3 regions of the Enterobacter cloacae complex sp. genome follow, and region 3 is predicted to be linked to each of the others. Evidence: predicted binding sites of a transcription regulator. Region 3 holds the regulator's gene; each other region holds the start of a gene.
The links. The regulator PurR, encoded in region 3, represses purine synthesis genes. The targets are predictions, from matches to a motif close to CANGCAAACGTTTGCNTG.

Region 1: the regulator PurR is predicted to act here: its motif matches at 2,430-2,447, upstream of pyrC (dihydroorotase).
Region 2: the regulator PurR is predicted to act here: its motif matches at 2,240-2,257, upstream of purE (5-(carboxyamino)imidazole ribonucleotide mutase).

What each region holds. Positions count from the first base shown of each region.
Region 1 is NZ_LT991957.1:3,832,329-3,836,989, reverse strand. Features, by position in the region: gene rimJ (ribosomal protein S5-alanine N-acetyltransferase) at 1-254, opposite strand, end outside; gene mdtH (multidrug efflux MFS transporter MdtH) at 491-1,699, shown strand; gene DBR02_RS18855 (lipoprotein) at 1,821-2,381, shown strand; gene pyrC (dihydroorotase) at 2,510-3,556, shown strand; gene dinI (DNA damage-inducible protein I) at 3,631-3,876, shown strand; gene bssS (biofilm formation regulator BssS) at 4,151-4,405, shown strand; gene solA (N-methyl-L-tryptophan oxidase) at 4,517-4,661, shown strand, end outside.
Region 2 is NZ_LT991957.1:3,271,288-3,275,948, forward strand. Features, by position in the region: gene mnmH (tRNA 2-selenouridine(34) synthase MnmH) at 1-511, opposite strand, end outside; gene purK (5-(carboxyamino)imidazole ribonucleotide synthase) at 596-1,663, opposite strand; gene purE (5-(carboxyamino)imidazole ribonucleotide mutase) at 1,660-2,169, opposite strand; gene lpxH (UDP-2,3-diacylglucosamine diphosphatase) at 2,289-3,011, opposite strand; gene ppiB (peptidylprolyl isomerase B) at 3,015-3,509, opposite strand; gene cysS (cysteine--tRNA ligase) at 3,685-4,661, shown strand, end outside.
Region 3 is NZ_LT991957.1:4,045,858-4,050,518, forward strand. Features, by position in the region: gene punC (purine nucleoside transporter PunC) at 1-434, opposite strand, end outside; gene punR (DNA-binding transcriptional activator PunR) at 548-1,459, shown strand; gene purR (HTH-type transcriptional repressor PurR) at 1,477-2,502, opposite strand; gene cydH (cytochrome bd-I oxidase subunit CydH) at 2,800-2,889, shown strand; gene DBR02_RS19965 (MFS transporter) at 3,051-4,217, shown strand; gene sodB (superoxide dismutase [Fe]) at 4,255-4,661, opposite strand, start outside.

The DNA.
Region 1 (4,661 bases), 210 kb from region 3:
TCTTCCGGATCGAGAAGCGCGAAATAAAACGCGCTTCCCTGCTTGTGAAATTCCGCAATCATACTGAGGCGCGCCTGCCAGCCGGAGGGGTAGCAGTGGCTCTCGTCCCGAACGGGTTCCCAGGGTTTTAAAAACTGGCGATTCTCGGCGTAATAATCCGCCAGACGCCAGGCATCACGCTCATGCACCAGACGAACGACCAGCCTGTCCGTCGTCAGACGCACTTTTGGCACATTACTGCGATAGCCAAACATCGATACCACTCCTTCCCGTCGATTCTGCTCTGCCAGTTAGCTTTACTATACCTGTGCCTGTGCCTTCTGTGAAAACAGTGACATACCATTTTGATCGCTTTTCACATTTTTCGATGAGAACTCTCTATCAAAGCACCTTTTTGATAAAAAAATATTGTCGCCAGCGGGTATGGGAAAAAGCGTGGCGGCATCGCAGAATGTTAGCGTGCTCACCTTCTGTTTTCCCTGGAGGGAAAATGTCCCGCGTATCACAGGCCAGGAGCCTGGGTAAATATTTCCTGCTCGTCGATAACATGCTGGTCGTGCTCGGCTTTTTTGTCGTTTTTCCGCTTATATCGATTCGTTTTGTCGATCAAATGGGCTGGGCGGCATTGATGGTCGGGATCGCGCTGGGATTGCGCCAGTTTGTCCAACAGGGCCTGGGCGTGTTTGGCGGCGCCATTGCCGACCGCTTCGGCGCAAAACCGATGATTGTCACCGGCATGCTGTTACGTGCGGCGGGCTTCGCCACGATGGCCATCGCGCATGAACCCTGGCTGCTGTGGTTCTCCTGTTTCCTTTCCGGCATTGGCGGCACCCTTTTCGACCCGCCGCGTACCGCGCTGGTGGTTAAGCTGATCCGCCCGCAACACCGGGGTCACTTCTTCTCAATTTTGATGATGCAGGACAGCGCCGGAGCGGTCGTGGGCGCCCTGCTGGGAAGCTGGCTGCTGCAATACGATTTCCGCCTGGTCTGCGCCACCGGCGCGGTGTTATTTATTCTCTGCGCGCTGTTTAACGGTCTGTTTCTGCCTGCGTGGAAACTGTCGACAGTTAAAGCGCCAGTGCGGGAAGGGCTTGACCGCGTGCTGAACGATAAACGCTTCGTCACGTATGTGTTAACCCTGACCGGCTACTACATGCTTGCCGTGCAGGTCATGCTGATGCTGCCGATCATGGTTAATGATATTGCCGGCACGCCGGCGGCGGTGAAATGGATGTATGCCATTGAGGCCTGCCTCTCTTTGACGCTGCTTTATCCGATTGCCCGCTGGAGCGAGCGCCGTTTCCGGCTTGAGCACCGTCTGATGGCCGGGCTGTTGCTGATGACGCTGAGCATGATGCCCATCGGCCTGGTGAGCTCACTCCAGCAGCTGTTTATGCTGATCTGCACCTTCTATATTGGCTCCATCATTGCCGAGCCAGCCCGTGAAACGCTGAGCGCGTCGCTTGCCGACGCTCGCGCCCGTGGCAGCTACATGGGGTTCAGCCGACTTGGACTGGCGCTTGGCGGCGCACTGGGGTACACCGGCGGCGGCTGGCTGTTTGATGCCGGAAAAGCGCTCCATCAGCCGGAGCTGCCGTGGGTCATGCTTGGCATGGTCGGCTTTATGACGCTGATTGCGCTCTGGTGGCAGTTCAGCGATAAACGCAGCACGCGCGGGATGCTGGAGCCCGGCGCCTGACCTTCTGGCGGGAGGAAATTTGCCTCCCTCCACTATCAGTTTTTTCTGCTGGTTTCTGTAGGATCACCCTGACATACTGGCGTGTCAGGACAGATGCGCCGATTTTATGTTGAGGAACGCCATGAAAAAGATCGTTATTGCCGCTGCGTTAGTTGTCAGTGGTCTGCTGGTGGGATGTAACCAGCTTACGCAGTACACCGTCAGTGAGCAGGAAATTAATCAGGCGCTGGAAAAACATAATAACTTTTCAAAAGATATCGGCGTACCCGGCCTTGCGGATGCGCATATCGTTCTGACGAATCTCGCCAGTCAGATTGGTCGCGAGGAGCCTAACAAAGTCACCCTTTCCGGCGATGCCAGCCTGGACATGACTTCGCTGTTCGGCAATCAGAAAGCGGACATTAAGCTGAAGCTCAAGGCGCTGCCGGTCTTTAATAAAGAGAAAGGGGCAATTTTCCTGCAAGAGATGGAAATTGTGGACGCGGTTGTGACGCCTGACAAAATGAAACCCGTATTGCAAACGCTGATGCCTTATCTCAACCAGTCGTTGCAGAACTACTTTAACCAGCAGCCCGCCTACGTTCTGAGCGAAGACAAGAGTAAGGGCGAATCTCTGGCGAAAAAATATGCCAAAGGGATAGAGGTGAAGCCGGGTGAAATCATCATTCCTTTCACCGACTAAAGTCTCCGGGCGCTCAGGCGCCCGTTTTTTTTAACGGAAGTGTGTGCAAACGAAAACGTTTCCGCTTATGATTTGTGTCCGGCAAAAACAGCCATCTTATGACTGATCTCTTTCAAGCCGGAGCTTCCATGACTGTACAATCCCAGGTTCTCAAAATCCGCCGCCCAGACGACTGGCATATCCATCTTCGTGATGGCGATATGCTGAAAACCGTCGTGCCGTATACCAGCGAAATTTATGGCCGTGCGATTGTAATGCCTAACCTGGTTCCACCAGTCACCACCGTCGAGGCCGCGATCGCCTATCGCCAGCGTATCCTTGACGCCGTTCCGGCCGGGCACGATTTTACCCCGTTGATGACCTGCTACCTGACGGACTCGCTGGATCCCGATGAGGTTGAGCGCGGGTTTAACGAAGGTGTGTTCACCGCCGCGAAGCTCTACCCGGCAAACGCCACCACCAACTCCAGCCATGGGGTGACCAGCGTTGACGCCATCATGCCCGTTCTGGAGCGTATGCAAAAACTGGGGATGCCGCTGCTGGTGCACGGGGAAGTGACCCATGCTGACATTGATATTTTCGATCGCGAAGCACGGTTTATTGAAACGGTAATGGAGCCGCTGCGCCAGCGTCTTCCGGGGCTGAAGGTGGTGTTTGAACATATCACGACCAAAGATGCCGCAGAGTACGTCCGGGATGGAAACGAACTGATTGCCGCCACCATCACCCCGCAGCACCTGATGTTTAACCGTAACCACATGCTGGTGGGCGGGGTTCGTCCACATCTGTACTGTCTGCCGATCCTTAAGCGCAATATCCACCAGCAGGCGCTGCGTGAGCTAGTGGCCAGCGGCTTCCCTCGCGCGTTTCTGGGCACGGATTCCGCCCCGCATGCCCGTCACCGGAAAGAGGCGAGCTGCGGCTGTGCAGGCTGCTTCAACGCGCCGACCGCACTCGCAAGTTACGCAACCGTGTTTGAAGAGATGAACGCGCTAGAGCATTTCGAAGCCTTCTGCTCTCTCAACGGTCCACGTTTCTACGGTCTGCCGGTCAATGACACCTTCATTGAGCTGGAGCGTAAAGAAAGCCAGGTTGAAGAGTCGATTGCGCTCACCGATGATACGCTGATCCCGTTCCTCGCCGGTGAAACCGTAAGCTGGACGGTAAAACGCTAAAAAACTGTCGCCCCCTGTTGTCAAACCGACAATATAACTGTATAAATAAACAGTATATTACACAGGGGGCATTTATGCGTATTGAAGTCACCATTGCCAAAACCACCGTCCTGCCTGCTGGCGCACTCGACGCGCTGGCGGGTGAGCTATCCCGACGTATTAGCAGCACTTTTCCTGAAAACGATGGCGCCGTAACGGTACGTTATGCAACGGCAAACCATCTTTCCGTCATCGGCGGCGCGAAAGAAGACAAAGACCGCATCAGCGAAATTTTGCAGGAAACCTGGGAAAGCGCCGACGACTGGTTCATCACAGATTAAAATTTGCTCCCTCATTGTGTTTTTTTGCCGGGTCGCCCCGGCTTTTTTTCGTTTCGTCTCCTGTAAGTTCAAAATATTTCAGCATCTTCTTAGAAAATCGTGAACAAGATGGTGTTTTATTGCTCGAACAATCCTAAAAAGCATAAAAATGTGTTGCTACCCGTTTATTTTTTCCTTCTGAACCCTTATTAATTGATATACTGAAATTGCTTTCAGAAAAACATGCATTGAACCTCAAAGTCGTTGTCTTCTAACACGCATTAAGGGGGTTATAATGGAAAAGAATAGTGAAGTGATCCAGACCCATCCGCTTGTTGGCTGGGATATCAGCACCGTAGACAGCTACGATGCGCTGATGCTGCGTTTGCACTACCAGACCCCAAATCAGCAAAACCGTGATGAAGCGGAAGTTGGACAGACGCTGTGGCTTACAACAGACGTCGCCCGTCAGTTTATCTCTATTTTGGAAGCAGGCATCGCAAAAATAGAATCTGGCGACTATCAGGAAAATGAGTATAAACGGCATTAATCTTATGCCCTTCACTCAACAGGCACCCTCGCGGTGCCTTATTTATTTCGTTCTTGTATAAGCCCACATAGTTAATTACTCTGCTAACAAAGCGTTAGTAAAGAGAAGCCTATGAAATACGATTTGATCATTATCGGAAGCGGCTCCGTAGGATCTGCCGCCGGTTATTACGCCACGCAGGCGGGTCTGAATGTGCTGATGATTGACGCCCACCTTCCCCCCCATTCTGAAGGAAGCCATCACGGCGATACCCGTT
Region 2 (4,661 bases), 770 kb from region 3:
GGTGCGCCAGCCCTTCCAGATCGATGCCCTGCGCGTGCTGCTTCACCAGCAGCGTTTTACCGTTGCCGGTACAGCCGCCGATAAGCACCATCGGCTTTTGCGACTGCTCGACCGTGATCTGAATGGCCGTCTGACGCAGAGCCTTATAGCCGCCGCGGATCAGCGGGTAATCGACACCCACTTCCTTAAGCCAGGCCTGGGAGATATGCGAGCGCTGCCCGCCGCGGGCGCAGCAAAGATAGCCCTCGGGGTGCGCAAGGCTGGCTTCGCGCCAGGCGTTAATGCGCGCCTCCCGCGTCTCGCCGCTCACCAGGCTATGGCCGAGCGCCAGCGCGGCGTCGGGTCCTTGGCGCTTATAGCAGGTACCGACGGCGGCACGCTCGTCGTCGTTCATTAAGGGCAGGTTGAGTGCGGCGGGCATCGCACCCTGGGCAAATTCGATCGGCGCGCGAACGTCGATTAAAGGGGTATCGGACGCGAGGATCGCGCGATAGTCCGTTCCATCGTTCATGGTGATTCCAGAAGAAAACTGAGCAGCAATGGGCGGGAATTGTACGCCGGGGAAGGGGAAGGTCAACTCCCCGGCGCAGATGTCTTAGTTGAGCTTTGACTGTGCCCAGACAATACCGCTTGCGTATTCCGGCGGCAGGAGAGGGACGATCGCTTCCAGCGTAGCGCTCAGGCGATCCGTGTCGGTATCGTTCAGGTTCAGGTGACCGACCTTACGACCCGGGCGCACCTCTTTGTCATACCAGTGCAGGTGCACCAGCGGCAGCTTCAGCCAGTCGTAGTTCAGATCGGTGCCGATCAAGTTGATCATCACCGACGGGCTGGTCACCACCGGCTGCGGCAGAGGCAGGTCAGTGATAGCGCGCAGGTGCAGCTCGAACTGGCTGATGGAGGCGCCGTTTTGCGTCCAGTGGCCGCTGTTGTGCACGCGCGGCGCCAGCTCGTTGATCAGCAGGCCCGACGGCGTGACGAAGCACTCCATCGCCATCACGCCCACGTAGCCCAGCTCGTGCATGATGGCGGAGAGCATCTCTTCCGCCTGCGCCTGCTGGCCAGCGTTTGCCTGCGGGAAGGCAACGCTGGTACGCAGAATGCCGTCCTGATGCAGGTTATGCGTCAGCGGGTAAAACACCGTGCGGCCATCATGCGCGCGCGCGCCAACCAGCGACACTTCGCCGCTGAAGTTGATGCCCTGCTCAACGATGCATTCGCCGTAGCAGTCGTCCGGCAGCTCGGCGGTGTCGTTCGCCCGCAGACGCCACTGCCCGCGACCGTCATAGCCGCCGACGCGGCGCTTCACGATCGCCAGTTCGCCCAGCATCGCAAACACGTCATCCCACTCGCTTTTATCAGAGAGCAATTGCCACGGCGCGGTCGCAAGGCCGAGCTTGTCGAACAGCTGCTTTTGCGTGAGACGGTCGGCGATGATCGGGAATACGTCGCGGTTCACAAAGGCGTTATGGCGCGCCAGCTCGCGGGTCAGGGCGGTTTCCGGCCAGCGTTCAATTTCGGCGGTGATCACGCTCTGATGGAACGGCACGGCTTCCGGCTCGGCGTCCAGCCCGACGGGCCAGACGGTAATCCCCAACGGTTCGCCGGCCTGACGCAGCATGCGGCCAAGCTGACCATTACCCAGAACGCAAACCTGCTTCATGCTGCACCCCGCGGATCCGGGTTATCCAGCACCTCGTCGGTCTGGGCTTTACGCCACTCCGTCAGGCGTTGATGTAACGCTGTATCGTGCGTCGCCAGGATCTGCGCGGCGAGCAGCGCGGCGTTGGCGGCGCCCGCTTTGCCAATCGCCAGCGTACCGACGGGAATACCGCGCGGCATCTGCACAATAGAGTAAAGGCTATCGACACCGCTTAACGCAGCGCTCTGCACCGGCACGCCCAGCACCGGCACCAGGGTTTTGGCGGCAATCATGCCCGGCAGATGTGCTGCGCCGCCCGCACCGGCAATAATCACCTCATACCCGTTTTCTTCGGCGCTTTCGGCGAAGCTGAACAGTTTGTCCGGCGTGCGGTGTGCGGAAACCACTTCAACGTGGTGCGGAACATTCAGGATTTCAAAGATTTCGGCGGCGAACTGCATGGTAGCCCAGTCGCTTTTGGACCCCATCACGATGGCGACACGCGCCGGATTATTGCGGGAAGACATGCGTCTTAAAACTCCTGTGGTGCGGAACACACTGCTTTCGAGGGCACAGAGAATAGCATGTAATACCGGCAAGGAAAACGGTTGCGTGGTCGAGAAATGGGCGAAAAGACGGGAAGACGTTAAAACGGGAAGGCGATCAGTTCCACCCCTTCCGGCGTGACTTTTACCATCGAACCTTCGCTGTGCCAGGCCCCTAAAACCACGCGGTGAGCGGGCTCGCCGTTGGCGATAAGAGAGTGCACGTCCGGGCGATGGGTATGGCCGTGGATCAGCCACTGAACGCGATGCTTTTCCATCACGTTAACCACTGCCTGCGGGTTGACGTCCATAATGGTCAGCGATTTACTGCTGTTGGCGGCTTTACTGCCCGCGCGCATTCTGGCGGCAATGCGGTTGCGGATAAACAGCGGCAGGGCGAGGAATACTTTCTGGATCCACGGGGTATGGACTTTGGCGCGAAACGCCTGGTAGCCGGTATCGTCGGTGCAGAGCGTGTCGCCGTGCATGATCAGCACCTTGCGACCGTAGAGATCGAGCACCTGCTCTTCCGGCAGCAGCGTCATGCCGCTCTCGCGGGCGTAGCGCTGGCCTATCAGGAAATCACGGTTGCCGTGAATGAAATAGCAGGGCACGCCGGAATCCACCAGCGCGTGAATGGCGGCTGCCATTTCACGGTGCAGCGGGTTCGGGTCGTCGTCGCCGATCCAGGCCTCAAACAGGTCGCCCAGAATGTACAGCGCGTCGGCGCCTTTCGCTTCGCCGCGTAAAAAACGCAGAAAACCGGCGGTGATCGCCGGTTCTTCTGTTTGCAGATGCAGGTCTGCAATAAAGAGTGTCGCCACGAATTACTCGCTGACGGTCACGCTTGTAATCACAACGTCTTCTTTAGGAACGTCCTGGTGCATACCGCTGCGGCCAGTAGAAACGGCTTTGATCTTGTCGACCACGTCCATCCCTTCAACCACTTCTGCGAATACGCAGTAGCCCCAGCCTTGCAGGCTTTCGCCAGAGAAGTTCAGGAAGTCGTTGTCCGCTACGTTGATGAAGAACTGTGCGGTTGCAGAGTGTGGCGCCTGAGTACGGGCCATTGCCAGCGTACCACGGGTGTTTTTCAGGCCGTTGTTCGCTTCGTTTTTGATCGCTTCTTTGGTCTCTTTCTGGCGCATGCCAGGCTCGAAACCGCCGCCCTGGATCATAAAGCCGTTGATCACACGGTGGAAAATAGTGTTGTTGTAGAAACCTTCGCGGCAGTAGTCCAGGAAGTTTTTAACTGTTTCAGGCGCTTTATCATCAAAGGTTTTGATTACGATATCGCCATGATTAGTGTGGAAAGTAACCATTTTTGCATCCTGTTCCGTTATTGTGGTGCGTCGACCCGTGCTCGGGTCACATATAGGGGCTTGTTATAGCATAACCACAGGACACGATCACCTTGCATTGTGTGCTGACCGTGCTCCCAATTATGGGTATTATAAGGAACAAACAATCCACACACGTGTTTACATGGAATCTTCGATGTTAAAAATCTTTAATACAATGACGCGCCAGAAAGAGGAATTTAAACCTATCCATGCCGGGGAAGTCGGCATGTACGTGTGTGGTATTACGGTTTACGATCTCTGTCATATCGGCCATGGCCGTACCTTTGTCGCGTTCGACGTGGTGTCACGCTACCTGCGCTTCCTGGGCTATAACCTGAAGTACGTGCGCAACATCACCGACATCGACGATAAAATCATCAAGCGCGCTAATGAAAACGGCGAAAGCTTCGTCGCGCTGGTGGATCGCATGATCGCCGAAATGCACAAGGATTTTGATGCCTTAAATATTCTGCGCCCGGACAGCGAGCCGCGCGCGACCCACCACATTCATGAAATCATCGAGCTCACTGAAAAGCTGCTCGAACGCGGCCACGCCTATGTGGCGGACAACGGTGACGTGATGTTCTCGGTGCCGACGGACCCAAACTACGGTGCGCTTTCCCGCCAGGATCTGGACCAGCTTCAGGCCGGCGCGCGCGTGGACGTGGTTGACGTGAAGCGTAACCCGATGGACTTCGTGCTGTGGAAGATGTCCAAAGAGGGCGAGCCGAGCTGGCCATCCCCGTGGGGCGAAGGGCGTCCGGGCTGGCACATTGAATGTTCAGCGATGAACTGCAAGCAGCTGGGCAACCATTTCGACATTCACGGCGGCGGTTCGGATCTGATGTTCCCGCACCACGAAAACGAAATCGCGCAGTCCACCTGCGCCCACGGCGGCGAATACGTGAACTACTGGATGCACTCCGGGATGGTGATGGTTGACCGCGAGAAGATGTCTAAATCGCTGGGCAACTTCTTTACCGTGCGCGACGTGCTGAAGTATTACGACGCGGAAACCGTGCGCTACTTCCTGATGTCTGGTCACTATCGCAGCCAGCTGAACTACAGCGAAGAGAACCTGAAGCAGGCGCGCGCTGCGCTGGAGCGTCTGTACACCGCGCTGCGCGGCAC
Region 3 (4,661 bases):
AGCGCCGGCGACAGGCCGACCAGCGGCATAATGGTGGCGAAAATGCGGTTAGTGCGCGAAGCCGGATAATAATCGGTTACCAGCGCCTGCCAGGTGACCGCTGCGGCACAGACGCCGACGGCCTGGATGAAGCGCAGCACGAGGAGCCAGGCGGCATCGCGGACCCACAGCATGCCCAGACAGCCTACGGCAAAAATTGCCAGTCCCAGCAACAGGACGGGTTTACGGCCAAAACGATCCGAGAGCGGCCCCCAGAGCAGTTGCGCCAAGGCAAAGCCTGCGAGGAACAAACTCAGGCTGGCGCTGATGGCGGCGGCAGGGGTTTGCAAATCTTCCTGCATCGCGGCGAACGCGGGCAGATACATATCGGTCGCCAAAAAGCCCAGCACGCTTAAGCCGCCGAGCCAGACTAAAAATCCTTTCCTGGGTTGCACTGTTTATTCTCCTGAGGAGGCAGGTGTACGTTGGCGCAGAGTGTAGGAGGTGCAAAGCAGCTTGTGAAACGCTAATATTTGGCGGGTGAATTCAAAAATTTTGCAGGCAAAAGATGTGGTCAGATTATTCTCTTGAAGTGGTCGATGCCGTGGCGCGTAACGGCAGCTTTACCGGTGCCGCCCAGGAGCTGCATCGCGTTCCCTCGGCCATCAGCTATACGGTGCGTCAGCTGGAAGCGTGGCTGGCGGTCCCGCTGTTTGAGCGGCGCCATCGCGACGTGGAGCTCACGCCGGCCGGCGCGTGGTTTTTGAAAGAGGGGCGGTCTGTTATCAAAAAAATGCAGATCACCCGCGAGCAGTGCCAGCAGATCGCCAACGGCTGGCGCGGTCATCTTTCCATCGCGGTGGATAACATCGTTAAGCCGGAACGCACCCGGCAGATGATCGTCGATTTCTATCGTCATTTCTCCGACGTCGAACTGCGCGTTTCACAGGAGGTGTTTAACGGCGTCTGGGATGCGCTGGCGGACGGCAGGGCAGAGATGGCGATTGGCGCCACCCAGGCGATCCCGGTTGGGGGGCGCTACGCGTTTCGCGACATGGGCATGCTGAGCTGGACCTGCGTGGTCGCGCGCGATCATCCGCTGGCGGCGCTGGAAGGGCCGCTGAGCGATGACACCTTACGCAACTGGCCCTCGCTGGTGCTGGAAGATACGTCCCGTTCGCTGCCGAAGCGCATTACCTGGCTGCTGGATAATCAGCGCCGCGTGGTCGCGCCGGACTGGGAGTCGTCAGCCACCTGCCTGAGCGCGGGGCTGTGCGTTGGCATGGTGCCGGTGCATTTTGCGCGTCCGCGCATTGACGCGGGGGAGTGGGTGGCTCTGACGCTGGAAAATCCCTTCCCGGACGCCGCGTGCTGTCTGACGTGGCAGCAAAACGACGTATCGCCCGCCATGGCCTGGCTGCTGGATTATTTGGGAGACAGCGAAACGCTGAACCGGGAGTGGTTACGGGGACCAGCGTAGCTGGCCCCGTAAAAGGATTAACGACGGTAGTCGCGGAACGGACCGTCCGCAACGGAACGGCGTTCAATCAGGCGCGGGTGCACTTCAATGGACTGGGACTGTTCACGCTTGTTGACGATCCTGTCCATCAGCATATTGAAGGCGGTTTCACCCAGCGAATCTTTCGGCTGGTGAATGGTGGTCAGCGCCGGCGTAAAGAAGCGGGCGTTGCGCACGTTATCATAGCCGATCACCGAGATATCCTGCGGGACGCGCAGGCCGAGTTCATCTGCCGCACAGAGGGCGCCCATGGCCATGATATCGCCGCCGCAGAACACAGCGGTAGGGCGATGCGGCTGGGAGACGATCTGCTGCATGGCGCGATAGCCCGACTCCGGCTCGAAATCGCCCTGAACAATCCAGTTTTCCGGCACGGTAATCAGCGCCTCTTCCATCGCCTTCATGAAACCGGCCAGGCGGCCAGCACCGGTGTTACGCTCCAGCGGGCCCGGGATCACGCCAATTTCACGGTGACCGCGTTCCACCAGGTAACGCCCCGCCATGTAGCCGCCTTCAAAAGCGTTATCGATAACGGAGTCGGTGAAGTCGGCGCGCGCTTCGCCCCAGTCCATCACCACCATCGGAATGTGGCGATACTCTTCCAGCATGGAAAGGACCGACTCTGGGTATTCAGAACACATCACCAGCAGGCCGTCGACGCGCTTTTGCGCCATCATCGACAGATAAGCGCGCTGTTTCTCAATGTTGTTCCACGCGTTGCCCAGAATCAGGGTATAGCCCTTCTGGAAGCAGTTTTTTTCAACGGCTTCGATAATTTCAGCAAAGTAGGCCGCTTCACTGCTGGTGGCCAGCAGGCCAATCGATTTGGTGTGATTAACCTTCAGGCTACGCGCGACCGCACTAGGCGAGTAGTGAAGTTCTTTGATCGCTGCCCAGACGGCATTGCGCGTCTCTTCAGCGACAAAACGCGTTTTGTTAATAACATGTGATACGGTTGTGGTGGAAACGTTTGCGCGTTTTGCTACGTCTTTAATTGTTGCCATTAAATGTCACTCCAGACCATATCCTAAGCTCCTGAAACCATTGAAGGTAAACGTTTGCCTTCTCTCACCCTTATTACGCAATCTTGAGTTGCGACACGCCGGGAAAACGACACAGGACGTCAGGAGGGGGTCAGTGGCCGGTACGCTAATAAATTTAGCGTGGAATTTTGTCCTATCTTGATGAAAAGGGGAAGAGGTAAAGTGGATATCCGCTTAAATCCTGGAAGATTTTTGACCTGAACTGTGTAAAAATGAGCAGGCTCACTTTTCGTAGGGTGAATAAAAGGAGAAAAATTGATGAGTACCGATCTGAAGTTTTCGCTGTTTACCACCATTGTTGTTCTTGCCCTGATTGTTGCGGGTGGTTTAACCGCTGCGCTGCACTGATTTAGATGGAGGGAGAATTTTCTCCCTCGCTTGCCGCTATTGTTATCTTTCCGGCAAAAATCTTTTGCCAAAATGTTAACTTCTCATTTTTTGTGATTGATGTCATGCTTTTGACTTCTTAATTCTGTGCCGGGTAACGGCACGGTATCCGGAGTTTATTCATGAAAATCAATTTTCCCCTGCTGGCCCTGGCGATTGGCGCCTTTGGGATTGGCACCACTGAATTCTCCCCGATGGGGTTATTGCCTGTTATCGCCCGGGGCGTGGATGTCTCTATCCCTGCGGCCGGTATGTTGATTAGCGCCTACGCGATCGGCGTGATGGTGGGCGCGCCGCTGATGACGCTGCTGCTTTCGCACCGCGCGCGCCGCAATGCGCTGATTTTCCTGATGGCGATTTTCACCCTGGGCAACGTGCTTTCCGCGATTTCGCCGGATTACACCACCCTGATGCTTTCCCGTATTCTGACCAGCCTGAACCATGGCGCCTTCTTCGGGCTGGGCTCGGTTGTTGCCGCCAGCGTGGTGCCAAAACATAAGCAGGCCAGCGCGGTAGCCACCATGTTTATGGGGCTGACCATCGCCAATATCGGCGGTGTTCCCGCCGCCACCTGGCTGGGAGAAGCTATCGGCTGGCGTATGTCTTTCCTCGCAACCGCCGGACTGGGCGTGGTCGCGATGGTCGCGCTGTTCTTCTCACTGCCGAAAGGAAGTGCGGGAGAACGTCCGGAAGTACGTAAAGAGCTGGCGGTGCTGATGCGTCCCCAGGTGCTTTCCGCGCTGCTCACCACGGTACTGGGGGCGGGGGCGATGTTTACGCTCTACACCTATATCTCCCCGGTGCTGCACGACATTACCCATGCAACGCCACTCTTTGTTACCGCGATGCTGGTGCTGATTGGTGTCGGGTTCTCGATTGGCAACTATCTCGGCGGCAAATTTGCCGACCGCTCCGTGAGTGGGACGCTGAAAGGCTTCTTAACGCTGCTGATCGTCATCATGGTGGCGATCCCGTGGCTGGCGCGTAACGAAGTGGGCGCCGCGGTTGCCATGTTGGTGTGGGGCGCCGCAACCTTTGCCGTGGTGCCGCCGTTGCAGATGCGCGTGATGCGTGTTGCGCATGAGGCGCCGGGGCTCTCATCGTCCGTGAATATCGGTGCGTTTAACCTGGGCAATGCGCTGGGAGCCGCTGCGGGCGGGGCGGTGATTTCCGGTGGTTTAGGTTACAGCTTTGTGCCGGTGATGGGGGCGATCATTGCCGCACTCGGCCTGCTGCTGGTGCTGATGTCCGGGCGTAAACAGCCAGAAGCGGTGTGTACGGCGGAATAAACAAAAACGCAGAAGGGTTGCCCCTTCTGCGTGTCCCTTACGCGGCGAAGTTCTTCGCAACAAATTCCCAGTTAACCAGTGCCCAGAAGTGCTCCAGGTAGTTCGGGCGCGCATTACGATAATCAATGTAATAGGCGTGTTCCCATACGTCCACGGTCATCAGCGGCGTTGCGCTGGTGGTCAGCGGCGTACCCGCATTAGAGGTGGAAACGATAGCCAGTTTGCCATCGGCCTCTTTCACCAGCCAGGTCCAGCCGGAGCCAAAGTTTTTAACGGCGGCGTCAGTAAACTTCGCTTTGAAATCCGCGAAGCTGCCGAACGCGGTGTTAATCGCTGCGGCCAGGTCACCGGTAGGTTCCCCGCCTGCATTCGGTGCCAGGCAGTGCCAGTAGAAGGTGTGGTTCCACACCTGAGCAGCATTGTTGAAAACGCCGCCGTCTGAAT